Linked DNA regions of Plantactinospora soyae. The protein of the gene in region 1 interacts with the protein of each later gene in a pairwise test. Links are inferred from orthologs where the notes say so. Each region holds a gene or a part of one and is shown on either strand. Other genes may lie near its edges.

Region 1 (7,014 bases):
AGTACCCGGTCCTGGGGCCAGGGGCGGGCCCAGCCGGCCATGTCGAGCAGCGCCGCCAGCACCCCGGCGGTGAAGCCCCAGACCAGCATGCCGCGGGCCTGGAAGGCCGGACCGATCCAGCCGCTGGGATGGCGTACCCGGACCCGGTTCGCCGGGTCGACCAGTTCGCTGACCGGCAGCCGGGCCACGTGTGCCACCTCGGCCGGCTCGCGGGAGTGCACCGGATGGGGCCGGTGCCACCAGGCCAGGATCGGGGTGACGACGAAGTCGCTGACCGGAATCCACAGCCTGGGCAGCTGGGCCAGCACGGTGACGCTGTCCGGGTCGAGGCCGACCTCCTCGTGTGCCTCCCGCAGCGCGGTCGCCGCCACGTCCGCGTCGCCCGGATCGCAGGCGCCACCGGGGAAGGCCGGCTGGCCGGCGTGGGTACGCAGGGTCGCCGCGCGTTGCAGGATCAGTACGTCCAGCCCGTGTGCCGGCTGTTCACCGAGCAGCACCAGTACGGCGCTGGCCCGCCCGCCGTTGACGGGGGTACGCAGCCGGGTGAAGTCCTCGGTACGGGCCGACCGGACCCGGGTGAGCAGTGGCTCGCACCAGGTCGGAAGTTCCCGGTCGGTCACGACGACACCGCCACCCCCAGGTGCTGTCGGACGAGGTTGGCCAGCTCCGCGTCGTCCAGCGCGCCGGTCTCGTCCCGGTGCCGGATCCGTCCCTCGCCGTCGACGAAGAGCGTGATCGGCAGCACGTTGCGGCCGAGCGCCACCCGGAGCCGGTCGTCCGGGTCGAAGAGCGTGGGGAACCGCAGTCCGAAGTCCTCGCCGATCGACTCCGCGCGGGACCGGCTGTCCCGGGCGTTCACGCCCAGCACCCGCAGCGTGCCGGAGGTCCGTTCGGAGAGCCGTTGGAAGGCCGGCAGTTCCTTGCGGCAGGGTGCGCACCAGTGGGCCCAGAGGTTGATCACGGCGGGTCCGCGCAGCTCGCCGATTGCCACCCGGCTGTCCCCGGCCAGACAGGGCAGGGTCAGCGCCGGCAGTGCTTCGCCCGGACCGGCCGCCTCGGCGGTGTCGGTCGGGGTCGGGGCGGGCAGCGGTGCGGTCAGGGTGCCGCAGTCCGCGAACGCCGTGGTTCCGGTGGTCTGGCCGGCCGGCACCGGGCCGGCCTCGGAGTCCGGGTCCGAGCCGGTGCAGCCGGCGGCGAGCAGCAGCAGCGGCACGAGCGACCCGGCGAGCAGCAGCCGTTTCACGGGGTGTCCGAGACGACGGCGGTCGGCGGCACCAGATCGGGGTCCACCCCGGCCTGTACCGCGAGTTCACGGGCCCGGGGGCCCTTGAGCAGCTTGGCCGCCGGGGCGGCCTCGGTCGGCCCGGTGCCGTACGACGGGCAGACGCTGGCCAGCGTGCAGGCCCCGCAGGCGGGCTTGCGGGCGTGGCAGACCCGCCGGCCGTGGAAGATCACCCGATGGGACAGCATGGTCCAGTCGCGCCGCTCGAACAGCGCCCCGACGGCGTGCTCGATCTTGACAGGGTCGGTCTCGGCGGTCAGCTCCCACCGGTGCATCAGCCGTTGGAAGTGGGTGTCGACGGTTATCCCGGGCACCCCGAACGCGTTGCCGAGGATGACGTTGGCGGTCTTCCGGCCGATCCCGGGCAGGGTCACCAGGTCGACCAGCCGGCCGGGCACCTGGCCGTCGTACCGTTCGACGAGCTGCTGGCCGAGGTTGATCAGCGAGTTCGTCTTGTTCCGGAAGAACCCGGTGGGCCGGATCAGCTCCTCCATCTCGGCCCGGTCCGCCCCGGCGTAGTCGGCCGCCGTCGGGTAGCGGCGGAACAACTTCGGCGTCACCTCGTTGACCCGCTGGTCGGTGCACTGGGCGGAGAGGATGGTCGCCACGGCCAGTTGCAGCGGCCCGGAGTGGTCGAGCTCGCAGTGGGCGTCGGGATGGGCCTCGGTCAGCAGCCGCCCGATCCGCCGGGCCCGCCGCTTGCGACCAAGATCGGTTTCCACCGTACGGCGGGACGGCCGGGCGGCCCGGATCGCCTTGGTCGCCGCACCGGGTGCCGTCACGACCCCGGTGTCGACGGAATCGTCTGTCGCACTCACGTCGGCCAGCCTACGTCGCGGCAACGACGTCGAAGCCCGGGAGCCGGACGAGGCCGAAGCTTGGGAACCTGACGGTCAGCCGGTCAGCTCGCCGGGGCGGGCGGCGAGATCTTGCCGTCCGTGGCGAGCTTCGCGCCGGTCTTCGGAAAGTCGGACTTGCCCAGATCGCGTACCAGGCCCAGCGCGCGCTTCTGGCCGTCCATGGTCGGCTTGCCCGCGTCGTTCATGTACGTCGAGAGAAGCTGCCCGCCGGCCCAGGTACCGTCCGAGGCGAGCGAGACCTTGAGCACCGCACCCCAACCGAGCCGCCCGTTGTTGCTGAGCGTCCCGCCGCCACCGGCGAAGTTCCCGAGGCTGTACGCGATCAGGCGCCCCTTGTAGAACTCCATCGCCCGCATCACGTGCGGCCCGTGGCCGACGATCAGATCCGCGCCCGCGTCGATCATCGCGCGCGAGAACTTGATCGGGTCGCCCCGGTTCTCGCCCAGGAAGAGTTCGGTGCCGGGCCGTACCCGGGTCTTCTCGGAGCCCTCGCCCCCCATGTGCACCTGCACGACGACCAGGTCGGCCATTGTCGCGGCCTTCTGGATCACCTTCTTCGCCGAGGTGATGTTGGTCAGGCTGTTGGACCAGGGGTACGACGAGAAGCCCGCCACAGCGACCTTGACGCCCTCGACCTCGGCCACGGTGATCTGGTTCGGCGCACCCGTGTGCTGGAGGTCGTACTTCTCCAGCGCGAGCTGGGTGTTCCGGTAGCCCGCCTTGCCGAAGTCGTACCCGTGGTTGTTGGCCTGGTTCAGCAGCTCGAAGCCGGCTTCCTTCAGGTGCGCCGCGTACCCGGGCGGGGCCCGGAACTGGAAGCAGCGGGTCGAGTTGGCGCCGCACTTCGAGGTGCCGGTGTCATCGGTCAACGGCTCCTCGAGGTTGCCCATCACCAGGTCGGCGGCGAGCGCCTTCTTGACCGAGTTGAAGAAGCCCTTGCCCCCGCCCGAGGGCAGCCGGCCCGGGGCGTTGCCCATCACGATGTCCCCGGTGGCCGACATGGAGATGACCTTCGGCTCCGGCTTGCCGGTCGGCGACGGGTCGGTCGAGGTGCTCCCGCTGGCCGCGCCCGGTGTCTGCGGCGCGGCCGAGTCGTCACCCATGACGTTGAAGACCGCCACCGCGGCCACACCGGTGCCCAGGAGCACCGTCAGGACCGCGGTCACGATGAGAACGGTCCGGCCGGTGCGTCGGGGCGCCCGGCGGGACTTCGGAGGAGGTCGATTGGTGTCGTACATCGCCCGGTGACAGTACCGGGAGTGGGCAAGGCGAGCGACCGCCGACAGGCCGGAATCTCGCCACCGATCCGCCAGCCGCCAACACCCCCGCTCTCCCCGCCGCCGGGGCGCCCGCCGTCGTGACGCACGCCCCGGCGGCGGTTCGGTACTCCTACCGGCTCAGCGGTCCTACCGGCTCAGCGATCCGACCGGCTCAGCGGTCCGACCAGGGGACGCCGGGGGTGGCGCCGCCGATCCGTACCGCCCGGCATGCGGCTCGGGCCAGTGGCGCACCCCAGCGGGAGCGCGGGCCGCCGTACGGGGCGGCCGGGCCGTCGGGCGGGCAGAGCAGGGTCACCGCGTCGGTGGCGGTGCCGGTGGCCGGCAGACCCAGTTCCCGGAGCGCCTGTGCCTTCGCCTCGGTGACCGTGGCGACGGCGTTGACCAGTGCCGCGTCGCTCAACCGGACCGGCAGCAGCGCGACGATGTTGACGGTGCCGACCGGTCGCGCCGGCTCCCGCTCCAGCTCCCCGGTATCCGGCCGCGCCGCCCCGGGCCATCCTGCCTCCGGCTCCTGCTCACCGTCCGCAGCGGCGACCTCCCAGCCCGGAGCGGCGGCCTCCCAGCCCGGAGCGGCGGCCCAGATCGGGGCACCGAGCCCCACGGTGGCCCAGAGCCGGACACCGGTGTCGGTAGCGGTCACCACCTGTGCGACGTCGACGCCGGTGAGCAGTCCGACCCCGGGCCCGCGCAGGTCCAGCCGGTCGGCCAGCTCACCGAGGTGGACGTCCGGGTCGTCCCGGCGGTACGACATCGGCACGGTCGCGTTGACCACCCAGTGCCGTACGCCGATCCCGCCGCCGAGCGGAGCGGAGCTGATCGCCAGGGTCGGCGCGGTGAGGCGCCAGACCAGGACCGGCATGTCCCGCCCGTCCTCGGTACGGGAGGTCAACAGCGGCTCGGACGACACCGGTCGACCCTACGTACCCGTCGGTCCGGCGGCCGACTCCCCACCGGGCACCTGCCGTTTTCCCGTCCGATGCCCGGTTCCGGGGCGGCCCGGGCCGGTCGCTCCGTGCCCGGCCGGACCCGCCCGACCGGTGACACGGCGGAACGAACCGGACGTACCCCCGCTCATCTGCTCTTACGCTTGTCCGGTACCGGATCAAGATTCCAGGGGCCACCTCCGATTACTCTTCACATGCGCCTAGACTTGGCGGCGCGCGGGGGAACACCGGCCACGAACCCGGCCGGCGGGACGGCCCGCGTAGGCGGAGGTGCGCAATGGACGAGGTACTTGCCCGCAGCGGGATCTTCCAGGGCGTCGACCCGGAGGCTGCCGAGGCGCTCGCAAAGGACATGGAGACGATCGAGGTCCGTAAGGGCGAAATCGTCTTCAACGAGGGCGAGCCGGGCGACAGCCTTTATATCGTCTTGAGCGGCAAGATCAAGGTTGGTCGGCGTGCCGCCGATGGTCGGCAGAACCTGATCGCCGTGATGGGCCCCTCGGACATGGTCGGCGAGTTGTCACTGTTCGACCCCGGTCCCCGTACGGCGACCGCCACCGCCGTGATCGACACCCGGCTCGCCCGGCTGCGCAAGCAGGCGCTGCGGCCGTGGCTGAACAACCGGCCGGAGATCGCCGAGCAGTTACTGCGGGTCCTCGCCCGGAGACTGCGCCGGACGAACGACAACCTGGCCGACCTGATCTTCACGGACGTGCCCGGTCGGGTGGCGAAGAACCTGCTCCAGATGGCGGGCCGGTTCGGCACCCGGGACGGCGGCGTACTCCGGGTCACCCACGACCTGACCCAGGAGGAGATCGCCCAGCTCGTCGGCGCCTCCCGGGAGACCGTCAACAAGGCGCTCGCCGACTTCGCCTCGCGCGGCTGGCTGCGCCTGGACGGCAAGAGCATCATCATCCTCGACCCGGAGCGTCTGGCCCGCCGCGCCCGCGTCTGACCCAGCGCCGAACGCAAAGCCTCGTACCGCCCGCCGTCGACGGGCGGTACGAGGCTTTGCGTACCGCCCGACCGAGCCGAGGGCCGTACCCACAGCTCCCGCGCTCACGGCAGCAACAGCCCCCAGTACGCCGCCCACGGCAGGAAGACCAGCGCTCCGGTCAGCAACAGGCCGAGCCGGAGCCGGTCTCGTCCGGGGGTGACGGCTCGGGCCCGGACCCAACCGATCACGGTGGCGACCGCCGCGGCCACGACAGCGACGGCGAGCAGTTGCACCACCAGCCAGGACAGTGCCCGGCCGGCCACCACCGGCCCCAGGGACGCACCCGCGTTGCTGGCGACGAAGACCCAGAGGAAGCCGAGCATCGCGGCCAGGCCGAGGCCGGCCAGCCAGCGCGCGGGCGCCAGGCCGGCGAGGGAGCCGCGCCCACGGCGGAGCCGGCGGCCGAGGGCCACCATCGGGTACGCGAGGAAGGCCAGCGTGCAGAGCAGGATCGCGGCGAGTTGCAGTCCGGGCGACTCCCACCAGGCAAGGGGGTGGATCACCGGGCTGGGCCGATCCTGGCGGGGCACCGGATCTACGTGCCGCTCCGGCGGCCGGTCGGCGACGACGTCGGCCACCCACGAGGTCACCAGGTCGGCGTAGCCGGGCATCAGGTCGTCGAGTCGGCGGAAGCCGTCGTCGGTCGACTGGTGCACCGCGTGGTCACCGTTCGGAAAGACCCGCAGCATGTAGTGCGGGTTGCCGGTGCGGGCCAGTACCTGGTGGTAGACGGTCAGACCCTCGCCGGGTGGCGTCTGCCGGTCCTTGCCGCCCCAGATGGCGAGCACGGGTTGGCGTACCCGTTCGAGCACCGGTACCGGATCGTGGTGGGCTTGGGCGAAGAGGTCCGCTCCGGCGACCAGCCGGATACCGGTGGTCGGGAAACGGTCCTGCGAGGAGCCGGAGATTCCCTGATGGCGCTGCCGTTCGCCCATCGCCCAGGCTTCCTGCCGGGCCGGGGGGACCCCGTTGGCGCCGACCACGACGAGGAACGCGACGGCGCTGGACCGAGCGGCGGCCATCGGTGCCACCCAACCGCCCTCGGAGAATCCCCACAGCCCGACGTTCGCCGGGTCCACCTCGGACCGAGTACGCAACATGGCCAGTCCGGCGAGTGCGTCGTCGGCGAGCAGCGAATAGTCCCGGTGTACCGGGGAATAGTCGGCGGCCCGCTTGTCGTAGATCAGCGTGACGATTCCACCCGCGGCGAACGCCTCCGCCTCCCGCCGCAGCTTCTCCCGGGAAACGCCCACGCCGGAACCGTGCACCAGCACCATTCCGGGCCGGCGCGGACCGGCGGCGCGTGGCGCGAGCACGGTGCCGTGCAGGGTCAGGTCACCGCTGCGAAAGGTCACCTCGGCGGCCGTGAGGCCGGCGGGGAGTCCGTTCGGCTCCGCCGAGGCGGGCATCGGGGTGCCGATGAGTGCGGACGCGGCGGCCAGTGAGCAACCGAGCAACCCGACGAGGCTTCGCCGCATGGTCTCCTCCTATGTCGCTTTTGGAGACTGCCAGCCCATGACGGCTCTGACATCCGGGGTTTGCCGCGTTCGACCCCGTGCCGCAGATCGGGGAGAACCCCGATCTGGCCCCGAGCCGGACGAGCGAAGTGCCCGTGGCGGGCCGGTTCGGCGTACCGGTGTGCGGCGGTCAG
Region 2 (7,567 bases), 7.0 Mb from region 1 along the record:
GGCGATCGTGTCGGTGCCGGTCAGCCACGGCTGGCAGGCATCGACGAACTCCTCGACCGGCAGGGCCCGGATGTACTCGCCGTTGAACGCGCGCAGCTTCTTCTCGTCGAAGAACGCCGGCGACGGGTTCACCTCGGCCAGCCGGAACTCCGACTCGATCACCGACCACGGCACGATCTCCCGGTCGCCCGAGGGCGCCCAGCCGAGCAGCATCAGGTAGTTGCGCATGGCGCTGGCCAGGTAGCCCTCGTCGCGGTACGCCTCCAGGGCGACCTTGTCCCGCCGCTTGGAGAGCTTCTGCCGCTTCTCGTTGACCACCACCGGTACGTGTGCCCAGATCGGCGGCTTGACCCCGAGCGCGTCCCACAGCAGCTGCTGCTTGGGCGTGTTCGGCAGGTGCTCCTCGGCCCGGATGACGTGGGTGATGCCCATGGTGAGGTCGTCCACCACGTTCGCCAGCAGGAAGACGGCCGAGCCGTCACCCCGGGCGATCACGAAGTCCTCGATCAACTTGTTCTCGAACGTCGGCTCGCCGCGGATCAGGTCGACCACCACGGTCTCGCCCTCGTCCGGTGTACGGAAGCGCAGCGCTCGGCCGGGGCCCGCTTCCAGACCACGGTCGCGGCAGAAGCCGTCGTAGCCCTGGTACTGCGAGCCGGTACGCGCCTGGATCGACTCCCGGGTGCAGTCGCAGTAGTACGCCCGGCCCTCGTTCTGCAGCCGGGTCGCCGCGTTCCGATGCTCGCTCGCGTTCGCGGACTGGAAGTACGGCCCCTCGTAGCTGCCCCGTTCGATCCCGATCCAGTCCAGCGCGGACAGGATCCCCTCGGTCCACTCCGGCCGGTTCCGGGCCGCGTCGGTGTCCTCGACCCGGAGCACGAAGACGCCACCCTGCTGCTTGGCGTAGATCCAGTTCTGCAGGGCCGAGCGGGCACCGCCGACGTGGAACATTCCGGTCGGGGAGGGGGCGAAGCGTACGCGTACCGTCACGGCCCAAGCCTACGCAGACCTCCCGAGCCGGCCGCCACCAGGTTTCGTCCCCCGGTCGAACTTCACCGTGGTAGTTCATTTCGGCGTGTCATCCCGCAATCGTCCGATTTCGCCCGTAATTGTGAATAAGCTGCGAATGGTCACAGGTTGTCCGCAATGGAGGCGGCTAGGGATGATGCTCATAGAACGCAGCGCACGGGTGTCGGCGCCGATCGAGGCCGTGTGGGACCTGGTCCAGCGGGCCGAGGACCTGCCGGGCTGGCTGGCCGGAGTGCGACAGGCGGAGGTGCTCTCGGGCGAGGGGATCGGCCGACGGCAACGGGTGCACGCCGCCGGGCGGGCGTTGGACGCCGAGGTGATCGCCTACCAGGAGCCGACGTTGATCGCGTGGCGCGAGCGGGTCGAGGGCTCCGGCGCCCGCGCCGAGGCGCGCACCGAGGTGTACGTCGAACTCACGCCGGAGGAGGACGGCACCTCGGTTCGTCTGATCATGGTGCGGTGGCCCGCCGGCCCGGTCAGCGGGGCGCTGCTGCGCTGGGGGATGCGCCGGGTCGGTGCCGACCTCGAAGGCTCACTCGCCCGGCTCACCGGGATGGCCACGGTCGGCTGAGGGGCGGGGTGTCGCGGCTGCGACAACCCGCCCCTCGCGGACCTTGCTCAGCGACCGCCGCTCAGGAGTCCCCGCCGGTCTCGCCCACCGGAGCCGCCCCGATGTCGTCGATCGCGTACTTCTTCGCCGCCTCGACCGGTACCGAGGCCGGAACCACCCCACGGAGCGCCAGCTGGCGCAGCGTGGCCACGGCCACCGACTCCGCGTCCACGTGGAAGTGCCGGCGCAGCGCGTGCCGGGTGTCCGAGAGACCGAAGCCGTCGGTGCCCAGCGAGGTGTAGTCGCCCGGGATCCAGCGGGAGATCAGGTCGGGTACCGCCCGCATCCAGTCGCTGACCGCCACCACCGGCCCCTGCGCGTCGGCCAGCTTGCGCTGGATGTACGGCACCCGCTGCTCGTCGCCGGGGTGCAGGAGGTTGTGCTGCTCGCACTCCACCGCGTCCCGGCGCAGCTCGGTCCAGGAGGTCACCGACCAGACGTCGGCCGCCACCCCCCAGTCCTGGGCCAGCAGGTTCTGCGCCTTCAACGCCCACTGCATACCGGTGCCGGAGGCCAGGATGTTGGCCCGCGGGCCGTCGCCGCCGTCCTGACCCGGGACCGAGGAGGCCGGCGAGTACCGGTAGATCCCCCGGAGCAGCCCGTCCACGTCGACCTCGGCCGGCTCCACCGGCTGCAGGATCGGCTCGTTGTAGACGGTCAGGTAGTAGAAGACGTTCTCCGGCTTCTCGCCGTACATCCGGTGCAGGCCGTGCTCGAAGATGTGCGCCATCTCGAACGCGAACGCCGGGTCGTACGCCACCACGGCCGGGTTGGTCGCGGCGATCAGGTGCGAGTGACCGTCCTCGTGCTGCAGCCCCTCACCGTTGAGCGTGGTCCGGCCGGCGGTGGCGCCGAGCACGAAGCCCCGGGCCATCTGGTCGGCGGCGGCCCAGAACGCGTCACCGGTGCGCTGGAAGCCGAACATCGAATAGAAGATGTACAGCGGGATCATCGGCTCGCCGTGGGTGGCGTACGCCGAGCCGGCGGCGGTGAACGACGCGACCGAGCCGGCCTCGTTGATCCCCTCGTGCAGGATCTGCCCGCTGGTCGACTCCTTGTACGACAGGAACAGCTCCCGGTCGACCGAGGTGTACTTCTGGCCGTGCGGAGAGTAGATCTTCTGGGTCGGGAAGAGCGAGTCCATCCCGAAGGTCCGGGCCTCGTCCGGAATGATCGGCACGAACCGCTTGCCGAACTCCCGGTCCTTCATCACGTCCTTGAGCAGCCGGACGAACGCCATCGTGGTGGCGATCTTCTGCTTGCCGGAGCCCCGCTTGACGTCGGCGAACCGTTCCGAGCCGGGAACCGGCAGCGGCGTCCAGGCGGTCCGCCGCGAGGGCAGGTAGCCGCCGAGCTGCTGCCGCCGCTCCTGCAGGTACTCCATCTCCTCGGACTTCTCGCCCGGGTGGTAGTACGGCGGGAGGTAGGGGTTCGTCTCCAGCTGCTTGTCGGGGATGTCCAGGTAGAGGCGGTCCCGGAAGGTCTTCAGGTCGTCCAGGGTCAGCTTCTTCATCTGGTGGGTCGCGTTGCGGCCCTCGAAGCTCGAACCGAGCGTCCAACCCTTGATCGTCTTGGCCAGGATCACGGTGGGCTGGCCGGTGTGCTCGGTGGCCGCCTTGTACGCGGCGTAGAGCTTCCGGTAGTCGTGCCCGCCCCGCTTCAGGTTCCAGATCTCGTCGTCGGAGAGGTGCTCGACCATCTTGCGGGTCCGCGGGTCACGGCCGAAGAAGTGCTCCCGGACGTACGCCCCGGACTCCGCCTTGTAGGTCTGGTAGTCGCCGTCCGCCGTGGTGTTCATCAGGTTGACCAGCGCGCCGTCGGTGTCCGCCGCGAGCAGCGGGTCCCACTCCCGGCCCCAGACCACCTTGATCACGTTCCAGCCGGCGCCCCGGAAGAACGCCTCCAGCTCCTGCATCACCTTGCCGTTGCCCCGGACCGGGCCGTCCAGCCGCTGGAGGTTGCAGTTGATCACGAAGGTGAGGTTGTCCAGCTCCTCGCGGGCCGCCACCCCGATCGCACCGAGCGACTCCACCTCGTCCATCTCGCCGTCGCCGAGGAAGGCCCATACGTGCTGGTCGGAGGTGTCCTTGATGCCCCGGTGGTGCAGGTAGCGGTTGAACCGGGCCTGGTAGATCGCGTTGATCCCACCGAGCCCCATCGAGACGGTGGGGAACTCCCAGAAGTCCGGCATCAGCCGCGGGTGCGGGTACGACGGCAGGCCGCCGCCCGGGTGCGAGAGCTCCTGCCGGAAGCCGTCGAGCTGGTCCTCGGAGAGCCGGCCCTCCATGTACGCCCGGGCGTACATCCCCGGCGAGCCGTGGCCCTGGTAGAAGATCTGGTCGCCACCGCCCGGATGGTTCTTGCCCCGGAAGAAGTGGTTGAAGCCGACCTCGTAGAGCGAGGCCGAGCTGGCGTAGGTGGAGATGTGTCCGCCGACGCCGATCTCCGGCCGCTGGGCGCGGTGCACGAGCATGGCGGCGTTCCATCGGATGTACGCCCGGATCCGTCGCTCTATGTGCTCGTCGCCGGGGAACCAGGGTTCCTGCTCCGGCGGGATCGTGTTGATGTAGTCGGTGGTGGTCAGGGGCGGCACCCCGACCTGGCGCTCTCTGGCCCGCTCCAGCAGGCGCAGCATGACGTACCGGGCGCGTTTGGCACCTCGGTCGTCGATGACACCGTCAAGTGACTCGACCCACTCGCTGGTTTCTTCGGGGTCGATGTCCGGAAGCTGGCTCGGCAGGCCGTCACTGATCACCGGGCGCTTGCGTTCCGTGGCCACAGGCTGTCCCTAGGTTGTGTGTGGGATAGGTCTCTAGCGCCATCCTGCCTCCTCATGCCTAGCTCCGTCACGTCTAGACCGCGCAGACGCGATGCTCGACACAGGTACCAGGGGGTAACTTTCCGGCAACATGGCGGTCTTCGCCGCAGATCTTCCGGTCGAAGATCATTTTGAGGCGCGTTGCGTCAGCGCCCGTCCGCCGTGCCGCCCGGCTGCGCCGGAGTCGCCCGTTCCGGCAGACTGAGGCTCATGCAGAGCGAGGTGATCACGATCCGGACCGGATCCCGACCCGTGGTCCGGGACATCACCCGAGAGGCCGAGCAGTTTCTCGCCGGCAGGGGTGACGGGCTGCTGCACGTCTTCGTGCCGCACGCCACGGCCGGGCTGGCGATCATCGAGACCGGGGCGGGCTCCGACGACGACCTGCTGACCGCGCTGGACGATGTGCTGCCCACCGACGAGCGCTGGCGGCACCGGCACGGATCACCGGGGCACGGGCGCGACCACGTACTGCCGGCCTTCGTGCCGCCGTACGCGACGCTGCCCGTACTGGGCGGCCGGCTCGCACTCGGCACCTGGCAGTCGATCTGCCTGGTCGACACCAACGGCGACAACACCACCCGGCAGGTCCGGTTCTCGTTCCTGCCGGGCTGATCACGGGGGCCCAGGGTGTTAGGAAGGGCCCCTTCTTCTACAAAAAGCGATAGGAAGGGGCCCTTCCTTGCACCGAACTAGGGGCGGAGGGTTTCCTGGGCCCGGGTCTCGGCGGCCGGGTCCACGGCGGACCGGGCGGCGGCGGTGGCCGGGTCGACCGGTCGGTCGTACGTCTGCCGTAGCCCCGGCACCCGGTCCTCGACCACGAACGACGCCCGGGTGTGCACCGGGGCGCCCGGCGTGGTGACCTGCGGCAGCACCTTGAAGTCCGCGCTGAACGCCCGCTCGGTGAACCTCGTCAGCACGTAGCCGCGCTGGTTGTTGTGGAACTTCAGGTGCGGGTTGTGCGGGAAGTACGGGTGACTGCCGGTCACCGAGTCGGCGCCGTCGCCGCCCGAGGTGATCGAGGAGCAGACCAGCTCGCTGCCGACCGTACGCGAGGTCGGGTCGTCGTAGTCGAGCTTGAGGTCGGTGGCCCAGTGCGCGTGCACGTCCCCGGTCAGCACGATCGGGTTCCGGACCCTGGCCTCGACCCAGCCCCGGGTGATCCGGTCCCGGGAGCCGACGTACCCGTCCCAACTGTCCATCGAGGTGAACTTGGCCGGGCCGGCGTCGGTGTCCCGCTGGCCGAAGAAGACCTGCTGGCCGAGGACGTCCCAGCGGGCCTCCGAGCGGCGGAAGCCGTCGATCAGCCAGCGCTCCTGCTCGGCGCCGGTGATGGAGCGGGCCGGGTCGAGCGCGGCCGGGCAGTCCCGGGTGCCGTCGCCGCAGGCCTGGTCGTCCCGGTACTGCCGGGTGTCCAGCATGTGGAAGTTGGCCAGCCGCCCCCACCGGATCCGGCGGTAGAGCTGGAGGTCGATGCCGCGCGGGATCGAGGTACGGCGCAGCGGCATGTTCTCGTAGTACGCCTGGAACGCCGCCGCCCGCCGGGCCAGGAAGTCCGGCTGCGGGATGTCCGGCCGCTCGTACACCTCGTCGGCCCAGTTGTTGTCGACCTCGTGGTCGTCGAAGACCACCACCCAGGGGGCGACCTGGTGCGCCGCCTGGAGGTCCGGGTCGGACTTGTACTGCGCGTGCCGCTGCCGGTAGTTCGCCAGGGTGACGGTCTCCGGGCCCTCGTGGTCGCGCGGGTTGCCGCCCGGGATGTTGTACGAGTCCTTGGTGTACTCGTACTGGTAGTCGCCCAGGTGCAGGACCAGGTCCGGGTCCTCCTCGGCGAGGCGCCGGTACGCGGTGAAGTAGCCGTGCTCGAACTGCGAGCAGGAGGCGAAGGCCATCACGAGCTTGCCACCGGACGCCCACGGTGCCGGCGCGGTGCGGGTCCGGCCGACCGGCGAGGTGTGCCGCTCGGCATGGAACCGGTAGAAGTACTCGCGTCCCGGCTGTAGGCCGTCCAGTTCGACGTGCACGCTGTGCCCCGACTCCGGGCGGGCCACCGCGCTACCGCGCCGTACGACGTGCCGGAACCGCTCGTCGGCGGCGAGCTCCCAGCGCACCGGCACGGTCCGGTTCGGCATCCCGCCCAGGCCGTCCTCGGCGAGCGGGGTCGGGGCCAGCCGGGTCCAGAGCACGAAACCGTCGTGGTCCGGGTCGCCGGAGGCCACGCCGAGGGTGAAGGGATCGGTGCGGAGCGGCCGGCCGGCTACGGCGGCCGAGGGCAGCACGGTGACCGCGCCGGCGGCACCGACCGCGGCGCTGGTGAGCAGGAGGGTACGGCGGGACAGGGCCATCGGGATCTCCCAGGATCTGCGTGGACAGACTGGGAGCAGCCTGGCGATCACCGGTTCCCTGGGTTGATCGTCCCGATAACTACCCGTCGAACATCGAGTGAAGGCAAGGGAGCGGCATTGCCGGATTCGGTCGGGTGTGCCTGGTCGGCGAAGCCGTTCGGGGCAGCAGATCGGTCGGCTGTGGCGACGCGGCGGAGCCGGGTAAGAACTGACGGTTGCGACACACTGTCCCGTTGCGACGTGTCTGAGTGGTCAGGGGTGGCCGGCGTCGGTAATGCTGTCCGACGTGACCACCCCTCAAGATCTCGACGAACGGTTCCGGGAGGCGGTCGGTGCCGTCCCGGCGTCGACGTCCGGGCGGTCGGCCGAGGAGCCGGTCCGGGACGGCGGCACGCTCGACGGCGGACGGGCCCTGGAACTGTACGACGCCCAACTCGCCAGCCGACACCTGGACCTCGCGGCCCGCTGGTTACGCAGCTTCGGTGAGGGGTTCTACACCATCGGCTCCTCCGGACACGAGGGGAACGCGGCGGTGGCGCTCGCCGTCCGGCCTACCGATCCGGCCCTGCTGCACTACCGGTCCGGGGCGTTCTACTGCGCCCGGGTCGGGCAGGCGGACCCGGGGCGCGCCGACACCGACGAGGCCGCGCCCCGCCGGGTGGGGGTCGCCGAACGGGTGGCCGAGGCGATGCGTGGCGTGGAGGGCAACGGCGTCGAGCGCCGGGGCGGGGACTCCGACGGCGACGACGAGGACGGCGCGCCGGA

Evidence for each region. The genes of interacting proteins can lie anywhere in the genome.
Region 2: the proteins of nth (region 1) and aceE interact in binary tests that used the Escherichia coli proteins (3 or more experiments, as listed by UniProt). The link is inferred for Plantactinospora soyae from one-to-one orthologs.

Annotation. Positions count from the first base shown.
Region 1 is NZ_JADBEB010000001.1:2,371,288-2,378,301, reverse strand. Bases 138-2,863 are described here. They hold nth (endonuclease III), read right to left. Parts: upstream 2,035-2,863; coding sequence 1,240-2,034; downstream 138-1,239. Other genes in these bases: H4W31_RS10620 (CapA family protein), read right to left, coding at 2,184-2,863; H4W31_RS10630 (TlpA family protein disulfide reductase), read right to left, coding at 617-1,243; H4W31_RS10635 (NUDIX hydrolase), read right to left, coding at 138-620. Also shown: more of H4W31_RS10635, read right to left, coding at 1-137; more of H4W31_RS10620, read right to left, coding at 2,864-3,380; H4W31_RS10615 (adenosylcobinamide amidohydrolase), read right to left, coding at 3,574-4,329; H4W31_RS10610 (Crp/Fnr family transcriptional regulator), read left to right, coding at 4,644-5,321; H4W31_RS10605 (alpha/beta hydrolase family protein), read right to left, coding at 5,426-6,841; H4W31_RS10600 (hypothetical protein), read right to left, coding at 7,011-7,014. UniProt on the Escherichia coli protein: DNA repair enzyme that has both DNA N-glycosylase activity and AP-lyase activity. The DNA N-glycosylase activity releases various damaged pyrimidines from DNA by cleaving the N-glycosidic bond, leaving an AP (apurinic/apyrimidinic) site.
Region 2 is NZ_JADBEB010000001.1:9,414,053-9,421,619, reverse strand. What follows is about bases 1,462-4,740. They hold aceE (pyruvate dehydrogenase (acetyl-transferring), homodimeric type), read right to left. Parts: upstream 4,419-4,740; coding sequence 1,662-4,418; downstream 1,462-1,661. Other genes in these bases: H4W31_RS41045 (YjbQ family protein), read left to right, coding at 4,668-4,740; H4W31_RS41055 (SRPBCC family protein), read left to right, coding at 1,462-1,600. Outside these bases: gltX (glutamate--tRNA ligase), read right to left, coding at 1-990; more of H4W31_RS41055, read left to right, coding at 1,163-1,461; more of H4W31_RS41045, read left to right, coding at 4,741-5,072; H4W31_RS41040 (alkaline phosphatase D family protein), read right to left, coding at 5,150-6,802. UniProt on the Escherichia coli protein: Component of the pyruvate dehydrogenase (PDH) complex, that catalyzes the overall conversion of pyruvate to acetyl-CoA and CO(2).